DNA from 2 places in the Enterococcus italicus genome. Region 2 is predicted to be linked to the other one. Evidence: predicted binding sites of a transcription regulator. Region 2 holds the regulator's gene; the other holds the start of a gene.
The links. Region 2 encodes HrcA, which represses chaperone genes, less so after heat shock. Its sites were predicted from a motif close to TTAGCACTCNNNNNNNNNGAGTGCTAA; they were not measured.
Positions count from the first base shown of each region.

Region 1 (8,870 bases), 210 kb from region 2:
GCCATCCTAATTATCTAGCGACTCGTCGTGGAGTAGGCTATTACCTTCGTAACCCAGAACAGGAGTAAAGACTTATATGAAAACGAAAGTTCGCTTCGTTCAATCAGTGAACTTTAAAATCGCCCTGACATTTATCTTGATTTTGCTTTTATCAATCGAGATTATCGGGGCGTATTTTATTCGGGGATTAGAACGATCAACCATCAATAATTTTATAATGGATATGAATACGAAAGCATCCAATGTGGCGTATATGGTCAGTTCTGAATTAAGCAAACAAGATGACACAGATACCACGACCACGAATGCCTCCATTCAGCGCTTTTTAGAAAATGATAACAACTCAGAGATTATTGAAATGCGAGTCGTGGATGAAAAGGGAATCTTGCGCGCGACAACGAATGTCAATGATCAAAGCGCTATTGGTAAGCGTAATGATTATCGTGATATGGATGATTTTACAGTCAAAAGTTTTGTCACAGTGGACTCAACGACTGGGAATCGTGTGCAAATTAATGTCCAACCCATCCAGTCTCCCACCGGTGATGCGGTAATTGGTGCGTTGTATATTAAGAGTAATCTTGAAAAGGAATATGCTCAAATTAATGATATCGCCGTGATTTTTATTTCGGCGTCGTTGATTGCAGCGTGTATCTCGATGATTATTGCCTTATTTGTAGCACGCTCGATTACCCAGCCGATTGGTGAGATGCGTCAGCAAGCCTTACGCATCGCGCGGGGTGATTATTCAGGGAAAGTCGCGATTCATGCCCAAGATGAATTAGGACAGTTGGCTGATACATTTAATCAGTTAGCAGAGCAGATTGAGGAGACACAAGAAGCCATTGAGTCCGAGCGGAACCGACTAAATAGTGTCCTTTCGCATATGACCGATGGCGTTATCGCGACCGATCGTCGAGGGAAAGTCATTACAATTAATGAAATGGCACTTTCTTTATTAGATAAAAAAAATGAAGAAGAAGCAATAGGCCAGTCAATTTTGGACTTGTTAGAGATTGGGGAGGAGTATACGTTACGGACATTGCTAGAAAGTTCAAATGAAATGTTACTGCATCGTTCCTCCAGTGAGGTCGAGAGCGGCCAGTTAATTTTAAGAGTCGATTTTTCGATGATTCGCCGTGATTCAGGGTTTATTTCTGGGATTGTTGCCGTGATTCATGATGTTACTGAGCAGGAAAAGACGGAAAAAGAACGGCGTGACTTCGTATCCAATGTCTCTCATGAGCTACGGACACCGTTGACAAGTATGCATAGTTATTTAGAAGCATTGAGTGATGGTGCATGGCGCGATGAAGAAATCGCACCAGATTTCTTGAAAGTAACCTTGGATGAAACAGATCGGATGATTCGCATGATTAATGATTTACTGAATCTTTCACGTATGGACGGTGGCAATGCGCAATTACAAAAAGAGTATGTCAACTTTAATGAACTCGTCCACTTCGTACTGAATCGCTTTGATATGATGGTTACAGGTAAAGAAAAACGATACGTCATTCGTCGTGACTTCACCCAACGAGATCTATGGGTAGAAGTAGATGCCGATCGCATGATTCAAGTGATTGATAATATTATGAACAATGCAATCAAATACTCCCCAGATGGTGGGGTCATCACTGTCTCTTTATCCGAAACACACAATCATATTTTATTAAGTATTCGGGACCAAGGGATGGGGATCCCTAAAGTCGATTTAGCTAAAATTTTTACTCGTTTTTACCGAGTAGATAAAGCTCGCGCACGCAAGCAAGGTGGCACGGGATTAGGACTAGCTATTTCAAGAGAAGTCATCAAAGCACACAAAGGATCAATCTGGGCAGAAAGTAAAGAAAATTACGGGTCAACTTTTTATATTAGCTTGCCGTATGAACCATATGAGGAGGACTGGTGGGAATGAGATGGAAACGGATAGCGCTTCGTTTAGGGTTAATTGCGATGATCGTGCTCAGTTTTTATTTGTCTTATTTAATCTGGCTGAATCCGAGCAATAAAACAGGACTGGATACCACCCAAAGCGGCGATACTACCACAGAAAAAGAAGTTAGCTCAAGAAGTATGGCAGATGTTTTCTTGCCTTTAAAACTAGTCAGTGTTACGAAAGGCAACACACAGGAGACTAGTTCAGAAGTCGTGATAAAAAAAGTACTTAAAAAAATTGAAGAAACAAAAATGTCAAATCCAAAATTGATGGAATACACTACGGATGCTGAATTTGAGGCAAATCATCAACTAACAGATGGGCTCGAATTAACTTTAATGAACGAAATGTCTCTTGCTGAATGTATTGAGCTTTTGAATTTACGACTTACCTTAAATCAATCATTAACAGACAAAGACCTGACCTTTGATCATGCACAAATTGATTATAAAACAGCAACATTTCGTTTCTTGAACTCAAAGAAGCACTATATAGTAACCGTGGCTTTTGATGGTGACTTTGATAAAATCAAATCCTTATTAGCAGAAAATGAGGCGAGTTGGTACAGTGTTTTACTCGATTCTTCTTTGATTAGCAGTCAATATGTTACCAATAAGCCCATTGAATTAAAACTGTATAGCTACATTTCTTCTGTACAGTCGTTTACATTGTTTCGCGATAGCTTCTTTACGAATCCTTCTAATGCAAAAAGTAGTGATGATAGTTCAGACTTAATGATTGTCGATCAATCCGAGATTATGACCGTGCAAATACAAGACAGTCTTGTCGAATTTCGTGATACCAATATTACGAATATCGACGATAATTTGTATAAGGCAAGCTACCAATACATTCGCTATCTCGGAACGAATTACGGGAACTTACGCTTTATGAATCGCAATGGCAACACGATTGATTATCGGGTATTTGTGGAGGGATATCCTGTCTTTAGTACCAATAAAGAGGGGTTAGTAACGACTTCATTTTCGAAAAATCGGCAATCGGACTCGTGGTCTGTCAGTATCGATGCCAATATGAATACAATCCAAGTACCAATCCCGTCCGATCAAACAGTTCAAATACCTGCTAGTCAAACGGTACTAGAAGAGTTGAAAAGTCAAGGTGCTGATCTGACAAAACTCACAGCCCTTATTATTGGATACAAATGGAATGATATTAAAGATACAGGTGTCGTTGATTTGGTTCCTACTTGGTATGTCAATTACGATAATCACTGGCAAGAGTCGGATACTTTGCTGAAGCAATTTGAAGAAAGTGAGGACGACTAAAATGGGATTTAAGCGCATTGAATGGATTTTTTTCATCGCTTTTTTAGGCGTAAATATCTTTCTAATTAATGTCTATATTGGTTCAAGAAACGATCAAAGCATTATCACAACTTCCAGTCAAAAAATCGCTATCGAGCAACGATTAGAAAATGATGACATTACCTATGATGGGACGCTTTCGAGTGTATCAGAGACAGGCTATTATCTCTCGGGTACGGCAACGACCATGCAGTCACTCTATAATGAAAATGCGACCGATAATAAAAAATTACTAAATGATGGCACGACGACTTTCGATGGAACAAAGTTGACGCATACATTATCTGAGCATTTTCTCGTAAAAGATAAAGAGCAATTGGCTAAAGCAAGCCAAACTTATTGGAAAAAAAGGGTAATGAATGGTTCAGATTATACGTATCAAGTTCATTTTTCGACAATTGGTGAGAATCAAGTGGAGTTAACTGCCACGCAATCGTATGAAGGAATTCCAATCAACGATTCGTCCAGTCAGCTAGTCTTTTCGTTTGCTAGTGAGAATGGCCAATATGTGAACAAAAACTACACACAGACATATGTCGCCAATTTAACACCTTTACGAGAAAAAATGACGCTTTATTCTGAAAAAGATGCCGTTAATACGTTATATATCAATAATCGGATTGCCAAAAAAGCGACGATTGAATGGATTCAATTAGCCTATACCTTGATATTGAATGTTCGCGGACAAAATGTGTATGTACCGGCGTGGTTCGTTTCTATTGAAAAGGCGGATAAATCAACGCAAACAGAAATCGTTAACGCCTTTAGTAATCGTATCATCACAAATGCTTCTGTTCGGAAAGTAGAAAATTATTAAGCAATGGAGTATACTCGAACAAGAAAATCAATAGAAGGAGTTTTCAAAGAATGATGAAGCAAAACGCTTTTCAAGTGAGTATTTTGGCTAGTGGAAGCACAGGAAACTCTTTGTATATCGAGAGTGAAAAAAAGAAAATTTTAATCGATGCTGGACTAAGTGGCAAAAAAATCACATCATTGATGCAAGAAGTCGGCAAAACGCCAGCTGAATTGGATGCGATTTTTGTCACGCATGAGCATCGTGATCATATCCATGGTGTAGGGGTATTAGCGCGCAAGTATCATTTGCCAATCTATGCGAACGAGAAGACATGGGAAGCCATGGCGCCACTAATCGGTAATGTACCAGTTGAGCAAAAGTTTATTTTTGATATGGGCGCTACATTGACGTTTGGTGATTTAGATATTGAAAGCTTTGGCGTATCACATGACGCAGCAGCACCACAATTTTATAAATTTAACAAAGATGGCAAGTCCTTTGTTATGCTTACGGATACTGGGTATTGTAGCGACCATGTTCGAGGAGTTATTCGCAATGCAAATGCCTATTTGATGGAGAGCAATCATGATTTACAAATGCTTAGAATGGGTGGCTATCCTTGGCCATTAAAGCAAAGAATTTTAGGTGATAAAGGTCATTTATCAAATGAAGACGGCGCCTTGGTCATGAATGATATTTTAGGAGATGCGACTAAGCGCATTTACTTAGGACACCTCAGCCGTGAAAACAATCTGAAAGAATTGGCACACCTTACAATGGAAAACACCTTAAAAGAGTACGATAGAGGTGTTGGTGAAGCTTTTCAAATCTACGACACCGACCCTGATAAAGCAACCCACTTATTCGCTATCTAATTAAGGTTGTGACAAAAGCGATTAGATCTGAGCAATAAGTTCGGAAATTTCAAAAATTGCATGTCAATTTTGGGGATTTTTGACTTATTGTGCACAGATCTGCATAAAAGCGAGATAGAAGCAACTATAAGCAAAAAAGCCACCAATCCAGAAGTTTGAGAAATAACTTCTGGATTGGTGGCTTTTTTGTTTGTATATGAACCATTTTGCCTTAGATTAGGTCATAAATAACGATACGACAACGACTAAAGTATTCATCCCAACATGACTAATAATCGAGGTCCAAATGCGTCCGGTTTTGATATAAAGCATACTAAATACAAGGCCCAAAGCAGTGTATAGTAAGATATGACCATCATCATGAATTATCGCAAAGACTAAACTACTGACAATCACCGCAAACCATAAAGGTGTTTTCGTTTCTAACAGACCAATCAGCGCCCGCCGAAAGACAAATTCTTCTAAAATCGGACCGCCTACTGATACGGCTAGAATAAACAAATAGTTGCTTTTAATAAAAGACAAAATAGTATTCGTATTTTGAGAACTGCTTGCTTCTCCTAATACACTCACTTCAATTTGGCTAGCAATATTTTGTACAAAAATAGCTAAGAAGATTCCTGCTACCCCCCAAATGATGATCGTTTTCCAAGGTTTTGGTTTGGATTCAAATGCGAGTGTTGTCTGACTGATGTGATACAGCCAAGCGAGCAAAAGAGCGCCACCTAAATAAAAAACAATCGTAGCCCATAATGCAGAAGTGATAGTGGGAAACAGCGCTGGTGAGAAATAGCAAATAACATAGATGAGAATGGTCAATAGACCGTATTTTCGTATGGTCAAAAAAACTCCCCCTTTTAAGTTTAGTATAATGATTACTAGTTAAGATACAATCATTGTTTTTTCTCCGTGGAAAAAGTTTAAGAAAAAAAGGGAAAAGACTTGCATAACATTAGAAAAATGAGTAATATTAATTTTGTAAGTTAGCACTCTAAAGATAAGAGTGCTAACAATAAAAAAATCTATTAATTTTGGAGGGATAGACCGTGTTAAAACCATTAGGTGATCGAGTATTGATCGAAGTATCAAAAGAAGAAGAAAAAACAGCCGGAGGATTTGTCTTGGCTTCTGCTGCGAAAGAAAAACCACAAACAGGGGTTGTTGTTGCAGTGGGTGAAGGTCGCGTATTAGATAATGGCGAAACTGCACCTGTTCCAGTGAAAGTGGGCGACACCGTATTATTTGAAAAATACGCAGGCTCCGAAGTGAAATATGAGGGTACTGAATACATGATTTTTGCTGCGAAAGATATCGTAGCAATCGTTGAATAATATAAACTACTACTAATGAGGTGAAATGAAAATGGCAAAAGATATTAAATTTGCAGAAGATGCGCGTGCAGCAATGCTCCGTGGTGTAGATAAATTAGCGGATACAGTAAAAGTAACATTAGGCCCTAAAGGACGTAATGTCGTATTAGAAAAAGGATTTGGCTCGCCATTAATTACTAATGATGGTGTTACAATTGCCAAAGACATCGAATTAGAAGATCATTTTGAAAATATGGGTGCAAAATTAGTTTCAGAAGTTGCATCAAAAACAAATGATATTGCTGGTGATGGTACAACTACTGCCACTGTTTTAACACAAGCAATCGTTCGTGAAGGCTTAAAAAATGTGACAGCTGGTGCGAACCCACTAGGCATTCGTCGTGGTATCGAATTAGCAACAAAAACAGCTGTAGAGCAATTGCACGCAATCTCATCTATCGTGAATACGAAAGAAGCTATCGCGCAAGTAGCAGCTGTCTCATCAGGTAGCGAACAAGTCGGTAATTATATTGCTGATGCGATGGAAAAAGTCGGCAACGATGGCGTCATTACTATTGAAGAATCAAAAGGAATCGAAACAGAATTAGATGTCGTTGAAGGGATGCAATTTGACCGTGGTTACCTATCTCAATACATGGTGACTGATAACGACAAGATGGAAGCTGTCCTTGATAATCCTTATGTATTGATTACAGATAAAAAAATCTCAAACATTCAAGACGTGTTACCATTATTAGAACAAATCTTACAACAAAGCAAACCTTTATTAATCATTGCTGATGATGTAGACGGTGAAGCATTGCCAACTCTTGTCCTAAATAAAATTCGTGGAACATTTAATGTTGTTGCGGTAAAAGCACCGGGATTTGGTGATCGTCGTAAAGCAATGTTAGAAGATATTGCTATCTTAACAGGTGGTACTGTCATTACTGAAGACTTAGGTCTTGAATTAAAAGACGCAACAATCGAAATGTTAGGTCGTGCTAGCAAAGTTGTTGTCGATAAAGACAACACAACGATTGTTGAAGGGGCTGGCGACAAAGATGCGATTGATGCACGTGTTCAAACAATTCGCAAACAAATTGAAGACACAACATCTGATTTTGACCGTGAAAAATTACAAGAACGTCTAGCGAAATTAGCTGGTGGAGTGGCTGTAATTAAAGTCGGTGCTGCGACTGAAACAGAATTAAAAGAATTAAAACTTCGCATTGAAGATGCTTTAAATGCTACTCGTGCTGCCGTAGAAGAAGGTATGGTTTCTGGTGGTGGTACAGCATTAGTCAATGTTATTGAAAAAGTTGCCGCTGTTGAAGCAGAAGGCGACGTAGCGACAGGGGTACGAATCGTTGTTCGTGCACTTGAAGAACCAGTTCGTCAAATCGCTGAAAATGCCGGCTACGAAGGTTCAGTGATCATTGACAAATTAAAACGTTCTGAACTTGGTATTGGGTTTAATGCTGCGACAGGTGAATGGGTAAATATGCTTGAAGCTGGGATCGTTGACCCAACTAAAGTGACTCGTTCTGCATTACAAAATGCTGCGTCAGTTGCTGCATTATTATTAACGACTGAAGCAGTTGTCGCTGACAAGCCAGAACCTGCAAAACCTGCTGCACCAGCAATGGATCCATCAATGATGGGCGGCATGATGTAGGAAAGATGATGAAAGAATCCCTCTCGAGGGGTTCTTTTTTTTTCTATTTTCTATCGCTATACTTTTCTTTCAGGTAAAATAATAGATATGGAATTGACTGAACGGGTACAGGACATGACAAAAAAATTCATTTCCATTGCTTTTACTAGTAGCACTATTTTTTGTAGGGGCCTATTTCATTATGACTGGGAGCCAGTCGTGATTGACAGGCAAGTGGGAATCTCAAGATGACTATCAAACAACGATGACTCTTACGAAAACGAATGATACATTGACCTATCAAGTAGATGATCAAAAACGTACGCTAACGCAAGTCAATCAAGGAGCAAAAGATACATCGGTCTATAAAGACAGTAGTGGTGCGACGTACAAATTCATAAAAAAAAAACGAAGCAAGAACTGTATTTTGTTTTTACTGCCAAAGAGGGACTAGTAGGAAAACGAATCGTATCGTCTATAAAAAAGTAGCTGAATCCAAGTAAAATGAATTGTTTCCCGATTTATCGGCTAGTCTGATATAATGTAGGGAAAGAAAATGATAGAGGAGTTAAGGTCATGCAGAAAATATATGCAGATGATAGTTTCACACTACATACAGATTTGTATCAGATTAACATGATGCAAACGTATTGGGAGCTGGGGAGAGCAGATAAGCATGCCGTCTTTGAATGTTACTTTAGAGAAATGCCTTTCAAACATGGCTATGCTATTTTTGCTGGATTGGAACGTTTGGTAGATTATTTGAATAATTTACGATTTACTGAGACGGATATTGCTTATCTTCGCGAAGTTGGTGGGTACCAAGAAGGATTTTTATCTTATCTAAAAGAATTTCGATTTGCGTGTGATGTTCGTTCGACATTGGAAGGTGACTTGGTATTTAGCAATGAGCCAATCATTCAAGTCGAAGGACCCATTGCCCATGCTCAATTGATCGAAAC
Region 1 covers NZ_JAMRVB010000001.1:456,475-465,344, forward strand. The annotation lists gene yycF (response regulator YycF) at 1-68, shown strand, start outside; gene walK (cell wall metabolism sensor histidine kinase WalK) at 77-1,918, shown strand; gene NE257_RS02125 (YycH family regulatory protein) at 1,915-3,228, shown strand; gene NE257_RS02130 (two-component system regulatory protein YycI) at 3,230-4,084, shown strand; gene NE257_RS02135 (MBL fold metallo-hydrolase) at 4,135-4,941, shown strand; gene NE257_RS02140 (CPBP family intramembrane glutamic endopeptidase) at 5,158-5,784, opposite strand; gene groES (co-chaperone GroES) at 5,988-6,272, shown strand; gene groL (chaperonin GroEL) at 6,304-7,929, shown strand; gene NE257_RS02155 (hypothetical protein) at 8,132-8,362, shown strand; gene NE257_RS02160 (nicotinate phosphoribosyltransferase) at 8,485-8,870, shown strand, end outside.
Region 1: a site for HrcA is predicted at 5,925-5,951, ahead of groES (co-chaperone GroES). Genes of this name have one in related genera too.

Region 2 (8,870 bases):
GAATATTAGGAAGCTTTTCAACTAGCAGGTCGGTCGTTTTCCGACACTCAATTTGATAGGTATCGCCATCTTTTTCATAACGTTCTGGAATACCATGATAGGAAAAAAGAATCGCATCAACGGGTTCCTCTTGGATTGTGTTCTTAATCTTGCTTACATAATAGTCAATATATAACGGATGGTTGTAAAAATTGCGAAAAAAAGTTAGGTTGATTATTTTATCACTTTTTACAAAGTATTTCGAAACTGTATCAAATATTGAACCAACTGTTGTGCCAGAATATTGCGAATATAAAGGGACAATTGTCAGTGATTCCGTACCGTTTTCTAATGAAGCGATCCAAGACATCCTCAATGAAAGTTGAACTATACGACATCGCATATTCTACTTGTAGATCTGATAATGCTTCTTAAATCGTGGCTGCCTGTGCCTTGGTGTATTCGAGAAGAGGAGAGGAGACCCATTTTCGGTCCATATTTTTGATATAATGCTGCAGATTTTTTGGGTCTAACTTGCATGATCATGCCATGAAGAATAGCTTGCCATAGTAATCGTGGCATTTTAATCGCACGCTGATCGCTTAAAAATGACGCTAGAAATTCTTTTACTTTTTGAGGATTCGCTTCATCAGGTGTTCCTAAATTAACTATCATTAATCCTTTTTTCAATTAACTCATCTCTTTGATTTAAAATAAAAAAAACCAATCCCAGTTAGCTACTGTACAGCACAACTAGCTACAAGGATTAGTTTTTTACTTATTTCTTTTTGCCTCCAAAGGCATCTTTCACTTTGTCAAAGAATCCTTCAGGTTGTTGCTCTGATGTACTTAGTCCTGAGACTTTAGCAAATAATCGCAACGCCTCTTTTTGCTCCTCGTTCAAATTCTTTGGTGTCAAAATTTTAACAGTTACTTGTTGGTCACCTGTGCCATTGCCTCTTAATCTTGGTGCACCTTTGCCACGCAAGCGGAATTTCGCTCCTGTTTGTGTGCCAGCAGGTATTTTCAACTTAACTTCACCATGGACAGTTGGTACTAAGACTTCATCACCTAAGGCCGCCTGTACAAAGTTTAATGGCAATTCATAGTAGATTTCTGACCCATCTCGATCAAATATATCGGAAGCTGCGACTCTAAAGACCACATACAAATCACCATAAGGGCCGCCATTCGTACCCGCCTCACCTTGGTTTGCTAGGCGCATTTGTTGATCATCTTCGACACCAGCCGGTACATTGACTTTCACCTTATGCGTTCGTTTTTCTCTACCAGTACCATGACACGTTTCACATGGATGCGCGATTTCTTTTCCTGTACCATGACACACATCACACGTTTGACGGCTCATCACGCGTCCTAGTGGTGTTTGGCGTTCAACATTAATCGTTCCTGATCCTTGACACTTTTTACATGTTTCCGGTTGGGTTCCTGGTTTGGCACCATTTCCGTGACACGTGTGGCATGTTTCTTCACGCTTGTATTTTAGTTCTTTTTCGACACCGAAAATAGCTTCCTCAAAGGTCAAATCAACCATATACTGTAAATCTGCACCTTGTCTTGGTGCATTCGGATTTGCATTACGGCCGCCGCCCCCACCAAAGAAGGATTCGAAAATGTCTTCAAAGCCACCAAAACCTGCACCCGAGAAGCCACCATTGCCAAAGCCACTGAAACCGCCGGCGTCACCATAGTTTGGATTCGTTCCAGCATGGCCGTATTGATCATAGGCTGCTCGTTTTTGCGGATCACTTAAAATCTCATAAGCTTCAGATATTTCTTTAAACTTATCTTCTGCATCGGCTTCTTTGTTGATATCTGGATGATATTGTTTGGAAAGCTTGCGATACGCTTTTTTGATTTCATCGTCCGAAGCCCCTTTTTGCACTCCAAGGACTTCATAATAATCACGTTTTGTTGCCATTGGCTTCCCTCCATCTTTCTATTTCATACTGTAATAGTTTACCATATTTTTCTATACAATGGCATGCAAATTAATTCAAAGAAAGAGCCAAAGTGAATGACTTTGGCTCCCTCAATAACAATATTATTTATCGTTATCTACTTCTTCAAAATCCGCATCAACCACGTCATCCGCGCCGCCTTGAGCTGCTTCTGGATTTTCTTGTGCTTGTTGTTGAGCAGCTTGTTCATACAATTTTACTGTTAAGTTTTGTACGATTTCGTTTAAAGCATCGCGTTTTGCTTTCATATCTTCAATGTTGTTTGCTTCAACAGCAGCTTTTAATTCATCGCGCGCTGTTTCTGCTTTCTTTAATTCTTCTGCATCAACTTTGCCTTCTAATTCTTTCGTTGTTTTATCAACAGTGAACAATAAAGAATCAATTTCGTTACGTAAATCAACTTCTTCTTTTCTTGCTTTATCAGCTTCAGCATTTGCTTCCGCATCTTTCACCATACGATCAATTTCTTCATCTGTTAAACCTGAAGAAGATTTAATAGTGATTTTTTGTTCTTTTTGCGTACCTAAATCTTTGGCTGATACATTTACGATACCATTTTTGTCAATATCGAACGTTACTTCAATTTGTGGAATACCTCTTGGTGCAGCTGGTATATCTGTTAATTGGAAACGACCTAATGTTTTGTTATCCGCTGCCATTGGACGTTCACCTTGTAATACATGAATATCTACAGCAGGTTGATTATCAGCAGCTGTGGAGAAGACTTGTGATTTACTTGTTGGAATGGTTGTGTTACGGTCAATTAATTTTGTGAACACGCCACCCATTGTTTCAATCCCTAGAGAAAGAGGTGTAACATCTAATAAAACGACATCTTTTACATCACCAGTAATCACACCGCCTTGGATCGCAGCACCCATCGCAACCACTTCATCTGGGTTTACAGATTTATTTGGTTCTTTACCAGTTTCTTTACGTACTGCTTCAACAACAGCTGGAATACGTGTTGATCCACCAACTAGAATTACTTCGTCGATTTCTGATTGTGAAAGACCAGCATCTTTTAATGCTTGACGGACTGGAACTTTAGTACGTTCTACTAAGTCGGCTGTTAATTCATCAAATTTCGCACGAGTTAACGTCATTTCTAAGTGAAGAGGTCCTGCTGCGCCAGCTGTAATAAATGGTAAGCTGATTTGCGTGCTTGATACACCTGATAAATCTTTTTTCGCTTTTTCAGCAGCATCTTTCAAACGTTGTACAGCCATTTTATCTGAGCTTAAGTCAATGCCGTTTTCTTTTTTGAATTCAGCAACCATGTGGTCAATAATTTTGTTATCAAAGTCATCCCCACCTAGATGGTTATCACCCGCTGTCGATAATACATCAAAGACGCCATCACCTAATTCAAGAACAGAAACGTCAAAGGTACCACCACCTAAGTCAAATACTAGGATTTTTTCGTCGCGATCCGTTTTATCTAAACCATAAGCTAATGCTGCAGCAGTTGGTTCATTTACGATACGTTCAACTTCTAAGCCAGCAATTTTACCTGCGTCTTTCGTTGCTTGACGTTGTGCGTCGTTAAAGTAAGCAGGAACAGTAATAACTGCTTTTTCAACTTTTTCACCTAAGTAATCTTCAGCAAAACCTTTGATGTATTGTAGAATCATTGCTGAAACTTCTTGAGGTGTATAAGATTTTCCTTCAACTTCAACTTTGTAGCCAGCTTCGCCCATGTGGCGTTTGATTGATGAAATCGTGTTAGGGTTTGTCACTGCTTGACGTTTTGCTACTTCACCTACTTGAATTTCACCATTTTTAAATGACACAACAGATGGCGTTGTTCTATTTCCTTCTGGGTTTGTAATAATTTTTGCTTCTCCGCCTTCTAATACGGCAACAGCAGAGTTCGTTGTACCTAAGTCAATACCGATAATTTTAGTCATAATAGATTCTCTCCTCTTCTTTTATCTCTTTATTATTGAGCAACAATGACCATACTTGGTCGTAAGACGCGGTCATATAATTTGTAACCTTTTTGAAGTTCTTCAACAATTGTATCAGCCTCTTGGCCTTCTTGCGCTGGCACCGTTTGGACTGCTTGATGAAGAGTTGGATCAAATGCTTCACCTTTTGCTGGGATTTCTTCAATTCCTTCTTCTTTTAAGGCGTGACGCAAGCTTTCGAGTACCATTTCAACACCTTTTTTTAGGTTTTGGCTGTGCTCATCTTTGGCCTCGATTGCCATCGCTCGTTCCAGATTATCTAATGCTGGTAAGACTTTTTTTGCTAAGTCTTGTGAACGATATTTTTGCAATAATTCACGTTCATTGCGATTACGAGAAGTAATGTTGGCAATTTCAGCTGAAGCTCTTAGAAATTTGTCTTCCATTTGGTCGACTTGTTTCTTCAAGTCTTCCACTTCAGCTAAGATGGGATCGACTTCTTCAGCAATTGCTTCTTCTGTCGCATCCACTTGTTGCTCGTCGTTAGTTTCGGGTAACTCTTGCTCTTGTGCTTCTTGTTTGTTTTCTTCTGTCACTATACAAACTTCCTTTCCAATATTATTGAATCATTCTAATTCTTGGTAATACCCATTTAGTTTCTGAGAAAGTTCTTTACTGAATGTATCCAATAATCCATACATTTTTGAATACGGCATACTTGTCGGACCAATTAATGCAATCGTACCTAAGCCATGATCTTTTATCGAGTAGTTGGCTTGAATCAAACTCATATTATGAAGCATCTTAACCCCTATCTCATCACCGACTCGAATTTGAATATCTCCTTCTCTGGATGAGAACAGCTTGGTTAATTGCTCCGAGTTCTTCATGAATGAGTACATGGATTTGATGGCTCGTGAATCAAGGGTTGTTTCATAATCCAAAAGATTCATCCGTCCACCGACATATACTCGTTCTTCAAACGCCTTTCCTAATACATGCTCGAAAAAGTCTAAAATGCCATCTGTCGTTTGAAAATAACGACTCATGGTCATTGGTATTTCAGTCCGCAAGCGCTGATAGACAGTCCATAATGATTCATTAACCATGCGGTCATTGATAATTTGGACAATTTTCTCAACATCCGTTGACTGAAATGTTGCTGGTATTGTGTAGACTTGACTTTCAACATTGCCTTTATCTGTCACAATAATCGCGACAATTTGACGATTGTTCAATGGGACAATTCGAAATCCCGTCAACATTCGATCTGTTAAGTTTGGCCCTACCGATAAAGCAGTGTAGTTGGTCAGTTTTGACAAAACAGTAGCCGCATATTGAATCACATCATTTATTTCGTGGAACTCACGATTCAATCCACGTCTAATCTGCTCAACATCCCCTTTTGAAGAAGTCATCGGCTCCAATAGATGATTGATGTAATAACGATACCCTTCAATCGAGGGGACACGTCCCGAAGAAGAATGTGTCTTGGTTAGTAAGCCAAATTCTTCTAGAGCCTTCATCTCATTTCGAATTGTTGCAGAACTCGCTTCAATTCCCGATTCCATCAACTTTTTTGAACCAACCGGAATTTCATTTTCGGTATAGCTCTGGATGATAAGACGCAAAATATCTTGTTGTCTCTTCGTTATCATGTCATCACCCCTTGTTAGCACTCGATATATCTAAGTGCTAATACGATTATAAATATACCACATCTCTATAGAATGTCAAGAGATTGCCCTTAAAAAATTAGCACTCTTAACAAAAGAGTGCTAATCGATTTTTTTATTCTATTTTATACTGTTCGCTGCATCAATTTATCTCCTTGTCTAGCAAAAATTGCTCAAAGACATCATTTCCGACATACATTCCTTGCTTTGTTAGAGCGACGTGTTGATCATCTGTTAGTAACCAGCCTTTTGCTACAAGACTGGTCACGACATCTCCATAGATTCCATCAAACGATTGGCCAAATTTTTTTTCAAATGCCTTCTTTGATACACCAGCTAACTTTCGTAAACCTAAAAATAATTCTTCTTCTATTTGTTCTTTTCTTAACACAGACTCACTCTGATAGATTGGTAATGTTCCTTCGCGTAAAGGCTTCAAATAATGCTGGATTGGCCCAAAATTACGATATCTCTTTTGATCAACATAGCCACTTGCCCCCGCACCAAAACCGTAATACTCCTCATTGTCCCAATACATTAGATTGTGCTGAGATTCATATCCCGGTGTAGCAAAATTACTAATTTCATATTGAAATTTGCCCGCCTTGGTCATCGCGTCAATTGTCTCTTCAAACATTTGCAACTCGACTTCCTGTGAAGGTAGGACCATATTACCTTTTCTCATCCAATTCATAAACATTGTTTTATTTTCCAAAATCAAGGAATAAAGCGAATAATGGGGCAAATCAAAGGTCAGTGCTTGCGTTAGTGTTTGGCGAAAATTATCCAGTGTCTGTCCAGGTAGGGCATAAATCAAATCAATACTCACATTCGAAAAACCCTTCGCTTCCAATAAATGCAAAGTTTCTGTCACATCTTGCGCCGAATGTTTCCGACCGATTTTTTTTAATAAGCGATCATCAAAGGATTGTACGCCCATCGATACGCGATTTACGCCATAATTTTGGATGATTGCCAACTTTTCCTCCGTCAAATCGCCTGGGTTAGCTTCAATCGTAAATTCTTTGGTGTCTGCTAGCGATACTCGCTCGGTAATTCCCGCTAACAGCTTATCAAGTTGGGTGGCCGTTAAAGATGTTGGTGTACCTCCGCCAATATAGATTGTCGGAAAAGAGGTAGTTTTATTTTTTGTTCCCCATTCAATTTCGTCAAGTAAACGATCAACATATTCATCTACTGGCTGCCCTTCAAGAAATACTTTGTTGAAATCACAGTAATAACAGATGTGTTCACAAAATGGGATATGGATATACATTGATTTTTGTTTGTTGGTGTTCATTATGCCATTCCTTTGGTCTTATTTGCACAGAAAAAGAGAAAGCCATTTGACTTTCTCAAATTTTGCTACTTTCTTTATTGGAACCTAGTGTACCATTAATCACGCAGATAATCGAATGATTGGAATTTTTTAGTTCGTCAAGCTCAATACATGCCGTAATTCTTTGACTGTTTCTTTGTTACCTGTAAAAATCAGGTGATCACCCAGTTCGATAACCGTATTTCCACGGGGGGCAATGAATTCATTGTTGCGGTAAATACGACTGATTGTAATTGCTTCAATAAATGGCAATGATTTGATAGGAATCCCTGTGTATCGACGATTGTTTACCGATACTTCATATAGTCCTGACTCCGTATCCGTCAGCATTTTCAGTGTAGATGGTGAGTCGATCATTTCCCTTAGTAAACTAATATTTACATCAAAGGTATTAAACAACTCCGCCCCCTTGGCTTGAAGCTGCTCGTACTTCGTATCAGTTAAGTCATGTGACTCTAAGCGGACAATCACTCGTGGGACTTCATATTTCGCTGCAAGCTGAGCCATTTCATAATTAATGGCATCGTCACGATACCCAAGTACCAATACATCAGCATCGAAGATTTGTTTGTCAAACAATGTCTGTTCTTCGCGATTTTCCAAAAATAAGACATGATCCATCGCACTGCGAAACGTTTCATAATGCTCGCGATCGTCCGTCACCATTTGAATATCATACCAGCCTTTTGCAAGTTGTTGAGCAACAGGGATTGTTAGCACATTGGTGCCAAAAAAAGTCACTTTGGTTAATTGTTCTTCTTCTTCGGTAGATTGGTAAAATTTATTAAAGAAAATAGGTGCAAGAATACAACAAAGGACCGCCGCTAACGTAAATTCGCCTACTTGGACTTCCGTAATTTGATCCAAATGTGCTGCTACCTCTAGCGTTGGTAACACCAACGTAATAGTTGTCGCAGAAATACATGCGCCGGCCAGTGCATTGGTGCGATTGAAGGACTTTTGCATAGTAAAAAAGAGCCCTGCTTTGGCTACCATAAAACAAACAAATAATAATAAAATCATTAACCATGCTTCTGGTTGGATAAGCAGACTTCTTAGCTCCAACTTGGCCCCGGTCATAATAAAGAATACTGGAATAAAAAAGCCATAGCCGACTGAGGTTAACTTCTCTTGCGTACTTTCACTTGGTTGCAAGAGCTTCATCACAATCCCGGCCAAAAATGCCCCTAAAATATTTTCTGCACCGACTGTTTCAGCCACAGTAACCAAAGTAAAGACGATAAAAAATGCCAAGCGGATATCGAGTTGCGTCGTCGATTTATCAACCTTTGCAAAAAAATCATAAATCCCACGAAAACGCCACAGTAACAGGATGGCTACCAAGAAAATCACTAGTATCAGCCAGATTTGCTCCGACTGTCCGCCATTCAATGCAGCATATGCCGATAAGGCAAGCAAAGGAATGATTTCACCTAAAACGGCAATTAGCAATAGCGTTTGTCCATAAGGTTTGCTTAATAACTCTTTTTCCTTTAGTGCCGCAATCACGACACCTAAGGCAATCGTTGAAAACAAAATTGTCGAAAGCATAAGATTATCAAAAATACCAAGAAATTTCACGACAAATGCCAATAGCACGGATGTCCCGAGTATCGCAACAAACGAAAGTATCGCCATCGGCAACGGCTGCGTTCCCTTTTCTTCAGATGATTTACTTTTAAATAAGCTAAAATCAATTTCCATACCGGATAAAAAAATTAAAATAATCACCCCTAAGCTAGAGAGAAATGATAAATTATTCGTCGTTTCAACGAATTGAAACCCCGTTCTTCCGATAATAATTCCCACAATAATTTCCGCAATTGCTGTTGGCACAGCTGTAATCTTAAAGCGCGCCATCGCAAGTGGAATCATTAATGCAGCAAATAATACAATTAAAAGTGACATTGGTTTGACTTCCTTTCCAACCTTATTGTTTTATTATATAGATATTTATTAAATATGAAAAAATATATGATTAAAA
Region 2 covers NZ_JAMRVB010000001.1:663,203-672,072, reverse strand. The annotation lists partial or broken gene hemH (ferrochelatase) at 1-349, opposite strand, end outside; gene NE257_RS11640 (ferrochelatase) at 367-669, opposite strand; gene dnaJ (molecular chaperone DnaJ) at 758-1,921, opposite strand; gene dnaK (molecular chaperone DnaK) at 2,045-3,871, opposite strand; gene grpE (nucleotide exchange factor GrpE) at 3,904-4,470, opposite strand; gene hrcA (heat-inducible transcriptional repressor HrcA) at 4,498-5,529, opposite strand; gene hemW (radical SAM family heme chaperone HemW) at 5,690-6,847, opposite strand; gene NE257_RS03220 (cation:proton antiporter family protein) at 6,977-8,794, opposite strand.